DNA from 4 places in the Salinicola sp. LHM genome. Region 4 is predicted to be linked to each of the others. Evidence: predicted binding sites of a transcription regulator. Region 4 holds the regulator's gene; each other region holds the start of a gene.
What was found. The regulator sigma-54, encoded in region 4, starts transcription at its own class of promoters, with help from an activator protein. The targets are predictions, from matches to a motif close to TGGCACNNNNNTTGCTNT.
Positions count from the first base shown of each region.

Region 1 (4,904 bases), 390 kb from region 4:
GGCGCGACTATTTCATCGAGATGGACCCGAACACGGATCTCTCCATGGTCACGCGGCCGCGCAACTCGCCATTGTTGGTACCGGTCTCGACGCGACGGGGCACCCGCTACCTGTGGGCGACCTTCTCCGAGGACCAGATCGATCTCAACTTCGCCAATCCGGACGTGCTGCTCGAGTTCGTCGGCATCCTGCTCTATTACGTCCAGCAGGGCGCGCGCATCATCCGTCTCGACGCGGTCACGTACCTGTGGAAGCAGGTCGGCACCAACTGCGTCCACCTGCCCCAGACCCACGCCATCGTGCGGCTGCTGCGGGCGATTCTGGATTTCATGGCGCCGGGCACGCTGCTGATCACCGAGACCAACGTGCCGCACCACGAAAACATGAGCTACTTTGGTCTTGAAAGGCTGGGTCTCGAACGGCCGGGTCCCGAACGGCCGGGTCTCGAACGACAGGGCCTCGAACGACAGGGCCTCGAACGACAGGGCCTCGACCGCCTCGAAGACAAGCGTTCGATGCCCGACGAAGCGCACATGATCTACCAGTTCACGCTGCCGCCCCTGCTCGTGCATACCCTGACCAGCGGCGACGCCACGACCCTGAGCGACTGGGCGCGGAGCCTGCCGACGCTGCCGCCGGGCTGCACCTACTTCAACTTCACCGCCAGCCACGACGGCATCGGGGTCAGAGCGCTCGAGGGGCTGCTGCCGCAGCACGAGCTGGACATCATGCTCGAACTGATGCACCGCTTCGGCGGCTACGTCAGCATGAAGACCAACCCGGACGGCAGCGACTCGCCCTACGAGATCAACATCACCTATTACGACGCCATGAAGGGCACCCGCCGAGGCGCCGATGCCTGGCAAGTCGAACGCTTCCTGTGCAGCCAGAACCTGATGCTGGCGCTGCAAGGCATTCCCGGGGTCTATATTCACAGCCTGACCGCGACGCTCAACGACCACGGCGGCGTCGAACGCAGCGGCAAGCTGCGTTCGATCAATCGCCGCCGCTGGCCCAAGGAGGAACTGGACGAGCTCATCGACAGCCGCAGCACGCCGACCCGCGAGGCGTTCACCTCGCTCAAGCGGCGGCTCAATATCCGTGCCAACGAGCCCTGCTTTCATCCCGAAGCCACCCAGCGCGTGCTCGATACCCCGCCCGGCATCTTTGCCATCGAGCGCGGTCCGCTGGCCAACGGGCGGCGCCTGCTGGCGATCTACAACATCAGCGACAAGCGCCAGCCGCTGGAGATCGCCGAGCTCTGCGAGGGCGAATGGTACGACGTGCTCAAGGATGGCAAGCGCTGGAACCCGCATCCGGAAGAACGCGATATCCTGCGCCCCTACCGCAGCCTGTGGCTGGTGCAGCCCTGACGCGTATCGGGGCGCGGTCGTGAAGGAAACGGCAACAGACCCGACGCGGGCGGTGAATCGAAACGATGGCACCGCCCGCCCGGGCTGCCGTTCGGTCGGCGGCAGCGGCGCCTACACGTCGCCGCTGTTATCCAACTCCACCGCCTCGTAGAGCCGGTCCTGCAGGTCGGGAATGGCGGCCTGCACCCGGTTCCAGCTGGGGATGAACGGCTTGTCGCGGGGTGATTCGAAGAACGCAGCGCCGGCCTGCATGATGTTGTCGGCGAACAGCTCCACCGCTGCCTCCTCGCTGTGGCGGTCGAGCTTGAGCCCGTTCATCGCCGCGTCGTGATCGTAGGCCTCGATCAGATCCAGCGCCACGCGATAGTAGGTCGCCTTGACGGTGCGGAAGCTCTCGACGCTCATCTCCACGCCGAGTGTCGCCAGCTTGCGGTACATCGCCTTGGCGATATCCATGCTCATGCGGTTCAGACCACCCGACGGATCGTCTTCCGACACCGGCTGATGCTTGTGATCGTAGGCATCGGCGATATCGACCTGGCACAGCCGCTTGGTCGAGAAGTTGCGATGCACCTCGGAAAGCACGCCGATTTCCAGCCCCCAGTCGCTGGGAATGCGAATGCCATCGAGCACGTCGGCCCGCATCGAGAACTCACCGGAGATCGGATAACGGAAGCTGTCGAGATAGTCCAGGTAAGGCAGCGGCCCGTAGATCATCTTGAACGCCCGGATTAGCGGCGTGACCATCAACCGCGCCACGCGGCCGTTGAGCTTGCCGGAAGCAATCCGCGAGTAGTAACCCTTGCAGAACTCGTAGTGAAAACGCGGATTGGCCACCGGATAGATCAACCGGGCCAGCAGCCCGCGATCGTAGGTCACGATATCGCAGTCATGCAGCGCAACCGACTCGGCCTTGCCGGACGCGCGCACATAACCGGAGCAGTACCAGACGTTACAGCCTTTACCCGGCTCCTGGGGGGCCAGATTCTCCTGGGCCAGCTCCTGATGCAGGGCCTGAAGACGCGGGCCATCGTTCCACAGGATGCGGTGGTGCTGCGGCAGGCGGGAAAAGAACTCGCGTGCCTTCAGAAACTGCTCGCGATCGGCGCGATCCAGCCCGATGACGATCTCGCTGAGATAAGGCACCTTGCACAGCTCGTCGACGATATGCGAAAGCGCCGGCCCTTCCAGCTCCGAATACAGCGACGGCAGGATCAACCCCATCGGCCGGCTGCGCGAGAACTGCTTGAGATCGGTTTCCAGTGCCTCCACCGAGCGGCGGGTGAGGTTGTGGAAATTGGTAACGATACCGTTCTGATAGAAATCACTCATGAGACACCCTCATCCTGTTGTCGGCTGGCGTCAGTCCTTGACGCCGGTTATCGGGATTATCCATCAATCGTCGGGATCGTTGTCGGCCCACCCCAGCTCCCGGGTTAGCCAATGAGAGACACCTTCCGACCAGCCCGTTGGCCCCTGGGCCTTGGTCCGATAGATCTGCGAGCCTTCCAGCGGCATCGGTTGGCCGTGACTGGCGGCGATGACGACCGCCATGTCGGTGGCTGCCAGCAGCGCCAGATCGTTGGGGCCATCCCCCAGACCGATCGTCCGCGGGCGATAGCCGCGCAACGCCTCGAAGCGCGCCACCAGCCAGTCCGACGCCTGCCCCTTGTCGACCGCGCCCATCACGTGCCAGAAGCGCCCGCCGCGGGTCAGGCGCAGGCCGTCGACACGCAGTGTCTCGTGCAATGCCTGCAGTTTGGCGTCGTCGTCTTCCCACACCAGCGGCTCGCTGCCTTCTCGCGTCATCGCCTGTTCGGCGCCGGCGGCGCTGAGCCCGGTCAGCGCCTGCACCTCGGCCAGATCCATCTCGCCCATGCGCCGAAAATTCAGGCCGTGGCGTTCACGGACCACGTCCAGGCGCCGTCGGATATAGTCGACGTCCATGCTCGGCGTCTTGACCACCAGGCCATCCGGCGAGGCAGGATCGCGATCCAGCCGCGCGTGCTGCCAGGAAGGCGGGAGCCCGATGACGGCACCGTTCTCGGCGATGAAAGGCGTATGTTCGAGCCCCAGCTCCTGGCGTAGCGCCAACAGTTCGGCGCGCGTCTTGCTGGTGGTGGGAATGACCGGAATCGCCTGCTGCTCCAGGCGCGAGAGCCAGGCCGAGGCCGGCTGCCAGTCGTAGGTGTCGTGATCCAGCAGCGACCCATCGAGATCGGTAAACACCAGCAGGGGCGGTTTGTTCAGGGCCGGCTGTGTCATGGCATCACCCGCATCGCTTCACCTCGTCATGTCGTACGCGATCGGCTGCTTGTCAGCAGACGTATAGGTGAAGGTAGCACGGATCATGCCAAACACGACGGCCCGGGATATTCGTGAATATCCCGGGCCGTCGTCATCGCTTTCGTGGTGCCGGAACGCGCAGCTATGCACCATCGCGGTGCGCTGTCGCGTACGGGCGCGCCGTTATCGTCCGGCGTGGCGTGCAGCCACTGCCATGACCCCGGCCAGCGTGGCCCGGTCGCTGTCGACTGCCTCGACACGGATGCCGGCCGCTTCCAGCGCGAGGGTATAGCTCTCGCGCAGCGAATCGGCGCCGACCAGCCGTACGGTATCGAGCCCGGGGCGAGCCTGTCGCATGGCGTGTACCTCTTCCCCGATCAGCACGCCGGAGAGGAAGCTGCCCACCTGCCCCGCTTCGAGCCCGGCATAGAGATGCCGGCTGCGCGCCTCGAACAGCGCATGCATCACGCCGCCGGGACAACCCGCCCGGGAAACGCCCAGCCGGAACGCCGACTCGTCGAACGGCGCCTCGTCGCGGGCCGGCTCCCCCGGCAAGGTATGGAAGCGCACGGCATGGTAGAGCTCGCCGGTCATCACCGTGGTGAACTCGGTCATCCGGCCGCCGTCGAGCCGCGCCCACTTGCTGTGGGTGCCCGGCAGGCAGCAGTCCCCGCTGTCGATACCCGCAAGCGCCAGCGCGCCGAACGCCTGGACCTCTTCGCCGCGCATCACGTCGACGTGCTCTGGCGTCACCTGCTTGACGCCCGGCACGATCCAGACATTATCGAGCCCGGGCGCGGCGACCACGTTGTCCGCCAGGTCGGCGGCCGTGGCCGGCAGTTCCAGTTGCGGCGCCTCGAACCAGCCCCGCGCCGAACCCACCATCCCGGCCAGATAGATCGGGACTGTTTCAGCGCCCGAAGCCGCGCCCTCAGCGCCCGAAGCCGCACCTTCAGCGCCCGAAGCCGCGCCGCCGCCCTGCCGCCAGTCGTCGGTCTGCGAGGCGCAGTAATGCGGAAACTCGCTCTGGCTCAGCGCGCGCAGGCCGGAGGCCGAACGCCGGCTGTCCAGCACCTCGCCGCTGGCCGTATCGACCAGAAACGCCCGGAAATTGCTGGTGCCCCAGTCGATGACGATCAGACGATCAGGGATCTCGCCGCTCATGCATCGGCCTCGCGTTCCTGCTGCTCGGCATAGTGGGCAACCTCGCTCAGCCGCTGCCACTCTTCGACCAGTTCAGCCGCA
Region 1 is NZ_CP140261.1:1,251,646-1,256,549, reverse strand. It holds gene R5R73_RS05965 (sugar phosphorylase) at 1-1,373, shown strand, start outside; gene R5R73_RS05960 (glycosyl transferase) at 1,485-2,705, opposite strand; gene R5R73_RS05955 (HAD-IIB family hydrolase) at 2,769-3,638, opposite strand; gene R5R73_RS05950 (2-dehydro-3-deoxygalactonokinase) at 3,843-4,823, opposite strand; gene R5R73_RS05945 (2-dehydro-3-deoxy-6-phosphogalactonate aldolase) at 4,820-4,904, opposite strand, start outside.
Region 1: the regulator sigma-54 is predicted to act here: its motif matches at 3,712-3,729, upstream of R5R73_RS05955 (HAD-IIB family hydrolase).

Region 2 (4,904 bases), 1.9 Mb from region 4:
TCTCGCAGAGCGCGACCAACTGCAGCACCTCTTTCGGCAGCGCGTTGCCGACCCCGGTGATGGCGCCGGTGGCATTGCAGTTGACGAAGCCGTGGAACACCTGGGTGTCGACGCCGACCATCAGGCTGACCTCGTCATCCTGGGAGGTGATGTGCTCGGCCGCGTAGCGCAGGTCGTCTGCACCGCCGAACTCCTTGAAGCCGATCAGATTGGGATGCTCGCGACGCAGCTCGAAGAACAGCTCGGCGCGGGTGGTGAAGCCGTAATAGGGGCTGTTGTAGATCACCGCCGGCAGCTCGGGCGCGGCCTTCAGAATCGCCGAGAAGTGCGCCTTCTGGGCGGCGGGGGCGGTACCGCGGGAGAGCACGCGGGGGATTACCATCAACCCTTGCGCGCCGACCCTGGCCGCATGGGCGGCGTGGGAGACCGCTTCCTTCGAATTGACCGCGCCGGTGCCGACAATGACGGGTACGCCGGCGGCGACCAGTCGCGCCACGCCTTCCTGACGCTCGGCCTCGCTCAGCAGCGGCCAGTCGCCCATCGAGCCGCAATAGACCACCGCGCGCATGCCGAGATCGACCAGCTCGCGACCCTTGGCGACCAGCGCGTCGTAATCCGGCGTGCGGTCTGCGGTGCAAGGGGTCATCAGGGCGGGAATGCAGCCGGTGAAGATGGAGTCGTTCATGGTTGTCCTCTGAAATCCGTGAATGTCTGTCGGGAATGGCTTTTCGGGAATGGCTTTTCGGAAATAGCGTTTCGAAAATAACTTGCCGAACGGCTACGACGCGGTGATGCCCCAGGCAAACGGGTCGTTCTCGTCGATCAGCAGCGTGGCGTCGGCAGTCATGTAGGCGTTGCCGGTGATGGAGGGCAGTACGCGATCGCCCTGCCACTCGTAGCGCCCCTCGAAGCGGCTGCCGGTGATGCTGGCCTGCACCCAGGTCTCGCCGGGGGCCAGCTTGCCGTCCGCCGCCAGGCAGGCGAGTTTGGCGCTGGTGCCGGTGCCGCAGGGGGAACGGTCGTAGGCCTTGCCGGGGCAGAGCACGAAATTGCGACTGTCGGCCGGTTTGCCGGTGCTGGTGTCGTCGGCGGCGAACAGCTCGATATGATCGATGTGGCCGCCGTTCTCGCCGGTGATCGCCTGTGCATCCAGCGCCTGACGGATCGCCCAGGTGAAGGCCGTCAGCGCTTCCTCGTTGGCCAGCGTCACCGTCTGGTCATGTTCGCCGACCAGGAAGAACCAGTTGCCGCCCCAGGCGATATCGCCATGCACCACGCCGTAGCCGGGCACCTCCACCGGCACGCGCTGGCGATGGCGGTAGGCCGGCACGTTGCGCACCGTCACCGCGCCGTCTTCGTGCAGCGTGGCGCTGACCGGGCCGACGGTGGTGTCGATCCGGTGATCGCCGGGCTGGATCATCCCGAGATGATGCAGCGACGCCACCAGGCCGATCGTGCCGTGACCGCACATGCCGAGATAGCCGGTGTTGTTGAAGAAGATCACGCCGCAGGTCGCGCCCGGCGTGACGGGCTCGCAGTAGAGCGCCCCGACCAGGACATCGTTGCCCCGCGGTTCGAGCAGGCAGGCGCGCCGCCAGTGATCGTGGGATTCCCTCAGCGCATCGCGCTTCTCGACGAGAGTGTCGCCGGGCAGCGTCGGGAAGCCGGACATGACCAGGCGTGTCGGCTCTCCTCCGGTGTGGGAATCGATGACATGGATGCGCTTCATGCGTATTTCCTCCGATCCGGGTGGCCCCGCAAGACATGGGAAGGCGTCGCGACGAGAAATGTCGCGAATATTGTAGATTTTATACAATCTTCACAGCGCGATGGGAAGCGTACCGCGCGAGAAATGAGGGATGAAACAAAAAATTGTCGGAGCGATTTTTGACGCCGCACAGTGACGGCGATCAAAAAACCGGCACTGGAGAGTGCCGGCAACGGGAGAGAACGCGCGAGGCGTTCAGCAGACAGAGCGGGCGCTTACGAGGCGACGGCCGCTGCGACCGTCGCGCGTCGCATCGCCATGGCATAGAAAGTCGCGCCGAGTGCGCCGCCGATGAAGACCGAGAAGTGCCCCAGGTCGCCCAGCGGCAGGAAGTTGATCACGATGCCGATCAACGATGCAGCGACCACCGCCTTCACCGCGGCCGGATTGAAGCCGTTGCGATACCAGTAGGGGCCGTTGGGATCGACGCTGAACAGGGCGTCGACATCGATCTCGCCCCGGCGGATGCGGTAGTAGTCCATGATCAGGATGCCGTAGAGCGGGCCGATGGCCGCCGCGAGCAGATCGACGGTGTAATGGATGATCTCCGGATTGCTGAACAGATTCCACGGGGTCAGAAAGATCGAGCCGACAGCGGCGATGAAGCCGCCGGTACGGAAGCTGATCTTGCTGGGCGCCATGTTGGAGAAGTCGAACGCCGGCGCGACGAAGTTGGCGACGATATTGATGCCGATGGTGGTGGTAACGAAGGTCGCGGCGCCCAGCACGGCGACGAAGGTATTGTCGAGGCGGGAAACCGTTTCGATCGGATCGTCGATCATCTCGCCGAACACCGGCAGTGTCGCCGACACCATCATCACCGTGGTCGCCGAGAACACCAGGAAATTGACTGGCAGGCCCCAGAAGTTGCCCCGCTTGACGTCGTCGAAGGTGCGCGCATAGCGGGTGAAATCGCCGAAGTTGAGCGTCGGGCCGGCAAAATAGCCGGCGACGATGGCGGCGGCGATCACCATCTGCCACAGCTGCTCGCTAGGTGAGAGCTGGATGTCGCTCAAGGTAAAGCTGATGTTGGACCAGCCCGCCTGCCACACCAGCCAGGCGGCCAGGGCGAACATCACCAGATAGACCGCCGGGCCGCTCCAGTCGATGAAGCGCCGGATCGAATCCATGCCGCGCCAGAACACGATCGCCTGCAGACACCACAGCAGCATGAAGCTGATCCAGCCCAGATAGGAGAGGCCGAGAAAGCTGGGGCCGGCCAGCGATTCCATGTCGGGGAACAGGCGCAGGATCACGATGGTCAGGGCGTTGGAGGCCAGATAGGTCTGAATGCCGTACCACACCACGGCGATCAGGCCGCGGATCATCGCCGGGATGTTCGCTCCCAGCACGCCGAACGAGAGCCGGCAGATCACCGGGAACGGCACCGCGGCTTTCTGACTCGGTCTTGCCATCAGGTTAGCGAAGATCTGCACGATGCAGATACCGATCAACAGCGAGATCAGCACCTGCCAGCCGGCCAGGCCCAGGGCGAACAGGCTGGCGGCGACCACGTAGCCGCCGACGCTGTGCACGTCGGAAAGCCAGAAGGCGAGGATGTTGTACCAGTTCCAGTTCTGCCTGGTTGGCGCGAGATCGGCGTTATAGAGCCGGTCGCTGTACTGGTGGGGCGAGTGGTGCGGTTGCTGTGGCATGGCGGATGCCCTCCGCAGGGTGGTTTGTGATTGTGGTTCCTGTTTTTGTATACAAGATGCGTGCCATATCCGTCATCACAACGAGAAGAGAGAGTCGCAAACGATATGGGAAGGGGTCGCTTCTGGAAAAGACGCCAGCGCTCAAACTTTTAACCCAAAGACCAGCGCATGGCATGGTTCCGGCCAAACCTTGCGCCGGTTCATGAACCGAGTGCGGCGAGCAAGCTTTCGGACCCAATCGGGCTGGAAACGCACAATCGATGTGCGCTTGGATGGCTGAATGCACCATACGAGTGCAGAAAAGAAAAACGGTTTCGTTTTGTATACGATAAAGCGCTAGATTGAAGCGAAGCTAGATTGGAACGAAGCTAGATTGGAACGAAGCTAGATTGAAACGAAGCACCAAGGGGAGAGAGTCATGCTGGAATTGAAGGCCCAGAAGCTGACGCCGGAGGCTTTCGCGCCGTTCGGCGAGGTGATCGACGCACGTGTCAGCGAGTCATTCCCGATCAACGGCGGGCGCACGCAGCGCCATCACGATCTGGCCCGGGTGGAGATCCTGGGCGCCCCTTCGCGGCCGCTGATCAGCGTGTTCGTCAGCCAGCCGGTCACGCTGCCGCTGGAGCTGGAACTGCTCGAACGTCATCCGCTGGGCAGTCAGGCGTTCATGCCGCTGCACGAAGAGCGCTTCGTCGTCGTCGTGGCGCCGCCGGGAGACGACATCGACCCGGACGAGATCCGCGCCTTCGTCACCGACGGCCGCCAGGGCGTCAACTACCGGGCCGGCACCTGGCACGCGATCCATTCGGTGCTGGAACGGGAAGGCGAGTTCCTCGTCGTTGACCGCGCTGGGGCCGACAATCTCGACGAGCGGCCGATGGCAATCCGGGTGGTGGTCTAGAGTGGATCAGCGGGCGCGAGTCGAGAACGACGATGCCCCGCTAGTGCGGGGCATCGAAAGCATCATTTGCAGTTGGCTCAGGCGGTCTTGCCGCTGACGGCCGTCGCCGGGTCTTCCTCCAGCTCCATGCGCTCGCGTTCGTCATCGATGATCTTGAGCGCCTGCTCCGGGGGCACTTTGGAGGCCGGCGTGACCAGGCTGACGACGACGCCCACGACCAGCGCGACCAGCACCGCCGGAATGCTGGGGTTGCCCCAGAACGCCGTCCAGCTGTCCACATTGATCACCGCCAGCGAGGTCGCGGACGCGGCGATCAGCGTGGCGATGGCGCCCTGCCAGTTGTAGCGCGGCCAGAAGCGCCCCAGCACGCCACAGACGAACATCCCCGCCATCACGGTCGCGATCATGCTGGTGATGTAGCTGATGACGTTGTTGGAGGTCAGCGCGAACAGCAGCGCCAGGCCGATGGTGGCGACCAGCGCCAGCCGCGACAGGCCCACGACCTTGCGTGCCGACGGCGTATGGCCGGTGAACAGCACGTAGACGTCGCGCAGCAGGATCGACACGCCGGCAATGGCAT
Region 2 is NZ_CP140261.1:3,986,217-3,991,120, reverse strand. It holds gene R5R73_RS18190 (dihydrodipicolinate synthase family protein) at 1-685, opposite strand, end outside; gene R5R73_RS18185 (4-hydroxyproline epimerase) at 779-1,729, opposite strand; gene R5R73_RS18180 (NCS1 family nucleobase:cation symporter-1) at 1,984-3,423, opposite strand; gene R5R73_RS18175 (ureidoglycolate lyase) at 3,842-4,324, shown strand; gene R5R73_RS18170 (sodium:solute symporter family protein) at 4,402-4,904, opposite strand, start outside.
Region 2: the regulator sigma-54 is predicted to act here: its motif matches at 3,472-3,489, upstream of R5R73_RS18180 (NCS1 family nucleobase:cation symporter-1).

Region 3 (4,904 bases), 1.1 Mb from region 4:
ACAGCGGGCCCATCTGATCCGGCAGCGCCAACGTGATGATGACGAAAAACAGAATCAGCAGCGACGAGATCGAGAAGACCTTGCCGTGCAGATCGACGTTGAAACCAAACTTGTTGGTCTGGATATTGTCCTGCCCAATCACATAATCGGTATCGATGAGATTGGCGGGACCCTCGGGTGCCGGTATGCCTTCTTGCGGCGCATCCGGCTGATTGTCGGTGTCTTGAGCCACTAGCCGTCTCCATTCTTTGATGAGTCTATTCAAGGTCGCACTCGCGTGGCGAATGGCGACGATCCCTTGCGCTCCCTTGCGTCGTTCGGGCGTCATGCCAGAGAGCGCTCGGCCGGTGGGCAGAACTCTCAGTCTGACGTATCCGCGGGAACACGCAAGTTGCCAATTATCCTGAATCAAGTCGGTCGTTCCAACCGTCTCGAAGTAATCTTAGCGCTTCCTGCCGCAGATACGGTGAAAGACGTCGCCAATGGCAGCGTTCGGCACGGGAGGGAAGGCCGGATGCAGTATGGGAAGCCGATAAGCGCAGGCGCTTTTCAGGCAAGGTCTAGACCAAGGTCAGAGTGAAGGCCGCCGCTCTTCTCCCTTATAGTCATGGCCATATTGAAACGAATGTTTGAAGCCCGCCGGGAGAGTTCCAATGGCCGATTATCGTGCACCGCTCGAAGACATGCGCTTCGTTCGCGACGAAGTGTTCCATGCCGAGCAGGAATGGCAGGCGATGCCGTCCACCGCCGAACTCAACGCCGAACTCGCCGATGCCATCCTCGAAGAGGCCGGGCGCCTCGTCGAGGCCGAGCTGTTTCCGCTCAACCAGCGCGGCGACGCCGAAGGGTGCCTTTTCGAAGGCGGCAAGGTAAGGACGCCGGCCGGGTTCAGAGAGGCCTTTCTCGAACTGGCACGAGGCGGCTGGTGCGGACTGGGAGGCAATCCCGACCATGGCGGGCAGGGTCTGCCGAAGCTGCTGACCCAGGCTTTCGACGAAATGCTCTATGCCAGCAACGCGAGCTTCGCGCTCTATCTGGCGCTCAACAACGGCGCCGGACTGCTGCTCGATGCCTACGCCGACGAGGCCACCAAGGCGCTCTATCTGCCGCGGCTCTATGCCGGAGAGTGGCTGGGCACCATGTGTCTGACCGAGCCGCACTGCGGCACCGACCTGGGGCTCATCAAGACTCGCGCCGTGCCCGATGGCAGCGGCGGCTATGCCATCACCGGCAGCAAGATCTGGATCACCGGCGGCGAGCATGACCTGACCGAGAATATCGTGCACCTGGTACTGGCCAAGTTGCCGGATGCGCCGGCAGGTGCCAAGGGTATCTCGCTGTTCCTGGTGCCCAAGCGTCGCGTACACGAAGATGGCTCGCTCGGCGAGCCCAACGGTGTGGTTTGCGGTGGGCTCGAGCACAAGATGGGGATCAAGGGCAGCGCCACCTGTGTCATGCATTTCGAAGAGGCCAGAGGCATCCTGATCGGCGAGCCGCACCAAGGGCTGGCGACCATGTTCACCATGATGAACTACGAGCGGCTCTCGATCGGACTCCAGGGGCTGGGGTTGGGCGACGTCGCCTATCAGGGCGCGATGGCGTTCGCCCGCGAGCGGCGCCAGAGTCGGGCGCCCGGCGGCGCTGCCGAGCCGGACCAGACTGCCGATCCGATTCTCGTCCACCCCGACGTGCGACGCATGGCGCTCGACGCCCGCGCCTGGAATGAAGGAGGCCGACTGTTCGCGGCGTTCGTGGCAAGCGAGCTCGACCGGGCCAAGTACCATCCCGATGCTGAGGTGCGTGACGCGTCGGCGGACCTGGTTGCGTTATTGACCCCGGTAGCCAAGGCGTTCCTCACCGATCGCGGCTTCGCGGCCACGGTGGAGGCGCAGCAGCTCTATGGCGGCAATGGCTACTGCGTCGAATGGGGCGCGGAACAGTACGTGCGCGATGCCCGTATCGCGATGATCTACGAAGGCACCAACGGCATCCAGGCGATGGATCTGGTCGGGCGCAAGTTGACGCGCAATCGGGGAGCATACGTGAAGCGCCTCGTCGAGCGGGTGCGGGAAGACCTCGGCGGCGGCGATGATATCGAGCCGGCGCTGCGGCCGTTCCGGGAGGCGGCGATGCGTGAACTGGAAAGGCTCGAGCGGGTCAGTGCCACGTTGATCGAGGCCGCCGGGAAGGAACCGGCTGCCGCGGGGGCGGCGGCCCACGATTACCTGCATCTGCTGGGCCACGCTCTCTATGCCTGGATGTGGTTCAAGGCCGCCCGCGCGGCAAATCGCGGTCTGTCCGGAAACGGCCCGGCCGGGAAAGACTTCTACCAGGCGAAGCTGGTCGTGGGGCGGCACTTCCTGGAGCGCCAGCTGCCGCGGAGCGAGTCTCTGGAGCGTCAGATCGCTGCCGGCCCGGAAGGGTTGATGGCACTGGATCGGCACCTGTTCTAATTCTGCCTCTGCCGATTGTCTCGGCCCCGTCGGGCCCCAGTCCCATCGACTCCTGGGCCATGCGGCGCGCATCGGGCGTCGCCTCTTCGTTTCTTATCGCCTCTTCGTTTCTTATCGCCGTGTCGGTTCGAGAACGTTTCGAGCCGACCTCGGCGGCCTGCCGGGTTGTTCATGCACTCTCATGAAGCGCCAGCCATGATGGCGCTGTCTTTTTGTTCAAAAATGGTGCGGCGACCGCGCGGCATCGGCGGTTCATGCACCATTAACGACAATCCTGTGGTGCCCAGGGAATTTTGTTTGCACCAAATTCTTGCCCATTGATGGAATTTACCGCGCTTTTCTCTCTTTTTTGTATACAAGAATGGCGAGGAAGACGATCAAGGCACGGAAAATGCATAGGGTTCTCGGATCGATAGCCGCGCCTGGTGCGCGAATATCCATGATCGCCAGGCCGATCACCAAGGGTCATGACCACGACCAGGAGAATCCGATGACAACAACCTCCCTTCGCAAGTTGATTGCCACTTCCGGGCTGACGCTGGGCCTTGCCGGCTTCGGTAACGTCGCCCTTGCCCAGGCGCAGGACGAAGGCCCGATCCGTGTCGGCATTCTGCATTCGCTTTCAGGCACCATGGCCATCAGCGAGTCGACGCTCAAGGACGAAATGCTGATGCTGATCGACAAGCAGAACGACGCCGGCGGTCTGCTCGGTCGCCAGCTAGAGCCGGTGGTGATGGACCCGGCATCGGACTGGTCGCTCTACGCCGAACAGGCTCGCGACATGCTGACCGGCGACGATCGCGTCGACGTCATCTTCGGCAACTGGACCTCGGCCTCTCGCAAGGCGGTGCTGCCGGTGGTCGAGGAGCTCAACGGGCTGCTGTTCTACCCGGTGCAGTACGAAGGCGAGGAGTCCTCGGAGAATATCTTCTACACCGGCGCCGCGCCCAATCAGCAGGCGATCCCGGCCGTCGACTACCTGATGAGCCAGGGCGTCGAGCGTTGGGCGCTGCTGGGCACCGATTACGTCTACCCGCGCACCACCAACAAGATTCTCGAAGCCTATCTCAAGGCCAACGGCGTCGCCGGCGACGACATCATGATCAACTACACGCCGTTCGGTTTCAGCGACTGGCAGTCGATCGTCTCGCAGGTCAAAGATTTCGGCAGCCAGGGCAAGAAGACCGCCGTCGTCTCGACCATCAACGGCGATGCCAACGTGCCGTTCTACAACGAACTCGCCAACCAGGGCATTTCGGCGGGCGACATTCCCGTTGTCGCGTTCTCGGTGGGCGAGCAGGAGCTGACCGGTATCGATACCGCACCGCTGGTCGGGCACATGGCGGCGTGGAACTACTTCATGAGCGTCGACAGCGACGCCAACTATGACTTCATCGACGACTGGGTCGCCTACACCGGCAATGACGAAGCGGTGACCAACGATCCGATGGAGGCGCATTACATCGGCTTCAACATGTGGGCCCAGGCAGTCAAGAAGGCCGGGACCACTGATGTCGACGCGGTCAAGGATTCGATCATCGGCGTGACCGTGCCCAATCTCTCGGGCGGCGCTTCCACCATGATGCCCAACCACCACATCACCAAGCCGGTGATGATCGGCGAGATCCAGGACGATGGGCAGTTCAGCGTGGTCTGGCAGACGCCGACGACGGTTGCCGGCGATGCCTGGTCGGACTACCTGCCGGACTCCAAGAACCTGATCAGCGACTGGAGAGCACCGCTGCGCTGCGGCAAGCTCGACGTCGAGTCGATGACCTGCGAAGACGGCCCGGGCGCCGAATGAAGCCAGGCCGCCGGCGCTCGAACGGGCGCCGGCGGCATCGAGCAGAACCTGGGGCGGACACCGCACCGAAAGGGCGGTGTCGAGGAACGAACATGATCAAGACTCAACACTTGGCAGGCCGTTGTCTGACGCGCCTGCTGATGCATTCCGTGCTGCTGTGCCTGCTGATGGCATGGGGCCTTTCCGTCAGCCAGACGGCGGCGGCCGCTGTCAGTGATGCGCAGGCCCGAGCGCTGCTGGAAGCGCTCGACACGCGCAGCTTCCAGGCCAAGGGCGACGCCGCCCAGGCGATCGCCGAGAGCGGCGCCGAGCAGAAGACGCGCTGGCTGCAGGCACTGCTCGACGGCCGCCTGGGCAAGGAGCGTCGCGGCGAGCGTTTCTACATCATCACCGATGACAGCGGCCGCGAGTGGCCGATCATCGATGCCATCACGTTCGAGGACGCCGGTACCGGCACACGACGCACGGTCGAGGCGTTCAAGATCAACAACGATCTGCGCACCCGTATCCAGGGGCTGCTGGCCTCGCTCTCCCTGAGCGCCGGCGACGAGGCTTCTCGGCTGGCGGCCGCCGGGCGTATGATCGGCGAAGTCACGGCCGACAACGCCGATAGCGTTCGCGCCATGCGCGACGACGAGGAGAGCCAA
Region 3 is NZ_CP140261.1:2,740,465-2,745,368, reverse strand. It holds gene R5R73_RS12565 (BCCT family transporter) at 1-232, opposite strand, end outside; gene R5R73_RS12560 (acyl-CoA dehydrogenase C-terminal domain-containing protein) at 654-2,453, shown strand; gene urtA (urea ABC transporter substrate-binding protein) at 2,944-4,257, shown strand; gene urtB (urea ABC transporter permease subunit UrtB) at 4,350-4,904, shown strand, end outside.
Region 3: the regulator sigma-54 is predicted to act here: its motif matches at 2,834-2,851, upstream of urtA (urea ABC transporter substrate-binding protein).

Region 4 (4,904 bases):
CGACGACGGCCAGGTCAGCCAGGTCACAGCCAAGGGCGGCGGTGGCGAGCGCGCCTATCTCGAACAGCGGCCGGCCCCCGACGAAGCGATCGTCAAGGGCTGGGGCGATACCGTCATCTATCATGCCGCCGAGCGCCGCGTGGAACTGGTCGGCAACGCCGAACTGCATCAGGCCGGCGACACCTTCGATGGCGCCTACGTCGAATACTATCTCGACTCGCGCCGCGTCCAGGCTCGTTCCAGCCAGGACGGCGACGGCAGTGGCGACGGTCGCGTTCGCATGACACTTACGCCGCGCAACGCTTCCGAACAGTCGTCCCAATAGTCATTCCAGTCATGATTCCAGAGAAGATTCGGGCTCTGCTCCCGACCACGCTCACCGGGCCTGAATCGCTCTGCGCCGCGTCGCCACAAGGATCGCATCCATGAAAACGCTAACGGCCGCCAATCTGGCCAAGAGCTACAAGGGACGTCGCGTCGTCCACGATTTCAGTCTGACCCTGCGCCAGGGCAGCATCGTCGGCCTGCTCGGCCCCAACGGCGCAGGCAAGACCACCTCCTTCTACATGATCGTCGGCCTGGTCAAGTCCGATGCCGGCAGCGTTCATATCGATGACCACGACCTCAGCCGTGCACCGATGCATGACCGGGCGCGAGCCGGGATCGGTTATCTGCCGCAGGAAGCCTCGATCTTTCGCAAACTGAGTGTCGCCGACAACATCATGGCCATTCTCGAGACGCGCAAGGATCTGGACCGAGCCGGACGACGCGAACAGCTCGAGCGGCTGCTCGCCGATTTTCACGTCGACCATATTCGCGACAACCTCGGCATGAGCCTGTCCGGCGGCGAACGCCGGCGCGTCGAGATCGCACGCGCGCTGGCCACGGAGCCGGCCTTCGTCCTGCTCGACGAACCCTTCGCCGGCGTCGACCCGATCTCGGTCGGCGATATCAAGAGCATCATCCGCCAGCTCCGCGATCGGGAGATCGGCGTTCTCATCACCGATCACAACGTGCGCGAAACGCTGGACATCTGCGACAACGCCTACATCGTCGGCGACGGACAGATCATCGCCGAGGGCCGCCCGGATGCCATCCTCGACAACCAGCGAGTTCGCGACGTCTATCTTGGTCACGAATTCCGGTTATAATCCGACTTCCCGCCCTATCCTGTTTCTTTCCGGCGGCCAGCCTTGCCTGAGCCGCCTTGGATGGCATGTTTCTTGCATAAATCGTTGCATGTCGTCAGATCAATCAGTAACGTGGCTATTCCCTCGTTGATTATGACGTCCGTTTCGCCATGTCCATGAAGCCTTCGCTGCAACTCAGAGTCGGCACGCAGTTGACCATGACGCCTCAGCTTCAGCAGGCGATTCAACTGCTGCAGCTGTCGACGCTCGACCTGTGCCAGGAGATTCAACAAGCGCTCGAATCCAACCCGATGCTGGAGCTGGAAGAGCAGTACTCGGAGCAGGAGACCTCGGAAGCGCCGGAAGACGACTGGCCCAGCGACATTCCCGAAGAGCTGGCGCTCGACAGCGACTGGAGCGACACCTACCAGGACGCCACCGCTGGATCGCTGGGCAGCAGCAGTGGCAGCGAAGAGGCGCCGGATTTCGACCGCAACGCCGCTGCCACCAGCCTGCACGACCATCTTTTGTGGCAGATGGCGATGGGCGATTTCGACGACCGCGAGCGCGAGCTGGGCGAATGTCTGATCGACGCGATCAATGACGATGGCTACTTCACCGGCTCTCTCGACGAACTGGCCCTCAGCCTCCGCACCCAGCGCGACGATCGCGTGACCACGGCGGACCTCGAACACATGCTGATGCGCCTGCAGCAGTTCGACCCCACCGGCGTCGGCGCCCGCGACCTGCGCGAATGCCTGCTGCTCCAGCTCGGTACGCTGGACACGGAAACCCCGCTGCTGCCACAAGCCAAACGCCTGGTGCGCCAGTTTCTCGAGGCCCTGGCCGGCAACGATCGGCGACTGCTCAAACGCCGACTGCGGCTCGAGGACGACGAACTCGACAGCGTCATCGCGATGATCCGCACGCTCGAACCACGCCCTGGGCAACGCTTCGATACCAGCCGCGACGACTACGTGATTCCCGACCTCGTCGCCACGCCCTCCCCCGACGGCTGGCGCATCGAGCTCAACGCCGAGGCGCTGCCACGTCTGCGCATCCAGCCTGACTACGCGGCCCTGATCAAGCGCGCCGACAAGAGTGACGACAACACCTTCCTGCGCCAGCATCTGCAAGAGGCCCGCTGGCTGCTCAAGAGCCTTTCGAGCCGCAACGACACGCTGCTGCGTGTTGGCCGGGAGATCATGTCGCGCCAGGTCGATTTCCTCGAGCGCGGCGAAGAGGCCATGAAGCCGCTGATACTGGCCGACATCGCCGGCAGCGTCGACATGCACGAGTCGACGATTTCCCGTGTCACGACCCAGAAGTACATCCACACGCCTCGCGGCGTGTTCGAGCTCAAGTACTTCTTCTCGAGCCAGGTCGGCGGTCATCGCGGGGAAGGCGACAGCTATTCGAGCACGGCGATTCGCGCCCGGATCAAGAAGTTCATTGGCGAAGAGCCCCCCAGAAAGCCGCTCTCGGACAGCAAATTGGTCGAATTGCTCGCCCAGTCCGATATCTGCGTTGCCAGACGCACCGTGGCCAAATATCGGGAGGCCATGGGCATTCCCTCGTCCAGTGAACGCAAGCGCCTTTCCTGACGTCCCGACTGTACGGCGAGGCAAAATCGATCCAGGGCTCGCCAAACCGGACGATATCGATCACGATGCCTTTGCAGTGACCTGAAAAGGGTTACAATCAAAAGTGCCATCTGCCGCAACAGGAGTGTGTCATGCAAGTGAACGTTACCGGCCATCATGTCGAGCTGACCGATGCCCTCCGGGACTATGTCGGAGAAAAACTCGTTCGTTTGGAGCGTCACTACGACAATATCACCAATGTTCAGGTCACCCTGAGTGTCGAGAAGGAGCGCCAACAGGCAGCCTGTACCCTGCATGCCGCAGGCGGCGATCTGCACGCCGAAGCCAGCGATACCGACATGTATGCCGCCATCGATTCACTGGCCGACAAACTCGACCGTCAACTGGTCAAACACAAAGAGAAGGCACAAGCCCGCGCCCAAGGCGCCGGCGCCCGTTAACGCCTGATGATGACACTGGAAAGCATTCTGCCCCCCGAACGTACCCTTTACGGGGTCACGGGGGGCAGCAAAAAACGTCTGCTGGAATTCTTCAGCACCTTCATTGCCCAAAACACACCCAGCCTGGACAGCCAGGAAGTCTTCAGCCGCCTGATCGGCCGTGAGCGTCTCGGCAGCACGGGGATCGGCAACGGCGTTGCCATCCCCCATGCACGCAGCCCTCACTGCAAGGGGCCGATCGCGGGGTTCATGCGCCTGAAGGACGCCATCGACTTCGACGCGATCGATGGCGAGCCGGTGGATCTGGTATTCGTGCTGCTGGTACCGGAGGAAGCGGATGACACCCATCTTTCGCTACTGGCCGAGGTCGCCAGCATCATGAATCAGAGCAGCGTCAGGCAACAGCTGCGCCAGGCAAGCACGCAGCAGGCGCTGCACGACGCTCTGATCGATGCCATTCGTCATTACCGTCCCAGCGATAACGGCTACTAGAGATGCAACTCGTCATCATCAGTGGTCGCTCCGGTTCGGGAAAATCGATCGCCCTGCAGGCGCTGGAAGATCTGGGCTACTATGCCATCGACAACCTCCCGGCCAACCTGCTGGCGCCACTGATCGACGAACTGCGCAGCGCCCCGCCCACGCGCCCCAACGTGGCGGTCAGTATCGATGCGCGCAATCTGCCGGAAGCGCTCGAGCGGTTCCCGGTGCTGTTGAACGCAGTCCGTGAACGCGGGATCGACACGCAGGTCGTCTATCTCACCGCCGACGCCAAGATTCTGCTGGAACGCTACTCGGCGACCCGTCGGCGCCACCCGTTGACCCGCGGCAACGACATGACCCTAGCCGAGGCGATCGATCATGAGCAGGACTATCTTGCACCGATTCGCCGCATGTCCGATCTGGTGATCGATACCCAGGGGCTCTCGGTCCACGAGCTGCGTGCACGGATCGGAGAACAGGTTGCCAGGCACACCGGCGGCCGTTTGACGTTGACCTTCGAATCCTTCGGCTTCAAACGCGGCGTGCCGCTGGACGCCGACATGGTATTCGACGCGCGCTGCCTGCCCAATCCGTTCTGGGACCCTGGATTGCGCGCCTATGACGGCCGCGACACACAGATCGTCGAGTTTCTGGAATCCTATCCCGACGTCCACGCCATGGCCGGCGACATCCATGCCTGGCTGGATCGCTGGCTGCCGGCCTACCTGGCCAGTCACCGCAGCTATCTGACGGTGGCGATCGGTTGCACCGGCGGCCAGCACCGTTCGGTCTACCTGATCGAGCGCCTGGCGCGTCACTTCCACCATGAATCCGCCGACATCCGACTTCGCCATCGCGAACTCGGTATCCATACCGCCCTCTCGCAGGATGCCACACCACGAGAGCCGGCGCCGCAGGATGCACCATCAAAAGACGCAGGATCATTCAAGCGCGATGCCGACACGTGAACTTCGCCTGACCAATCGTCGCGGGCTGCATGCCCGTGCCGCCACCAAACTGGTCCAATGCTGCCAACCCTTCGCCGTCCGTGTGGCGATTCACCACCGTGAGCGTCAGGCCGATGCCGCCAATATCATGTCTCTACTCATGCTTGCCGCGCCTTGCGGCACCGAGTTGATCGTGACCACCGAAGGCGACGATGCCGACGCCGCCATGGACGCCATCGTCGAGCTTTTCGAGGCGCGTTTCCACGAAGACGAGTAGCGCCCGCTCCTTCCACAGCGTTC
Region 4 is NZ_CP140261.1:1,645,640-1,650,543, reverse strand. It holds gene lptA (lipopolysaccharide transport periplasmic protein LptA) at 1-325, shown strand, start outside; gene lptB (LPS export ABC transporter ATP-binding protein) at 426-1,151, shown strand; gene R5R73_RS07665 (RNA polymerase factor sigma-54) at 1,301-2,734, shown strand; gene hpf (ribosome hibernation-promoting factor, HPF/YfiA family) at 2,866-3,174, shown strand; gene ptsN (PTS IIA-like nitrogen regulatory protein PtsN) at 3,184-3,666, shown strand; gene rapZ (RNase adapter RapZ) at 3,669-4,625, shown strand; gene R5R73_RS07645 (HPr family phosphocarrier protein) at 4,612-4,881, shown strand.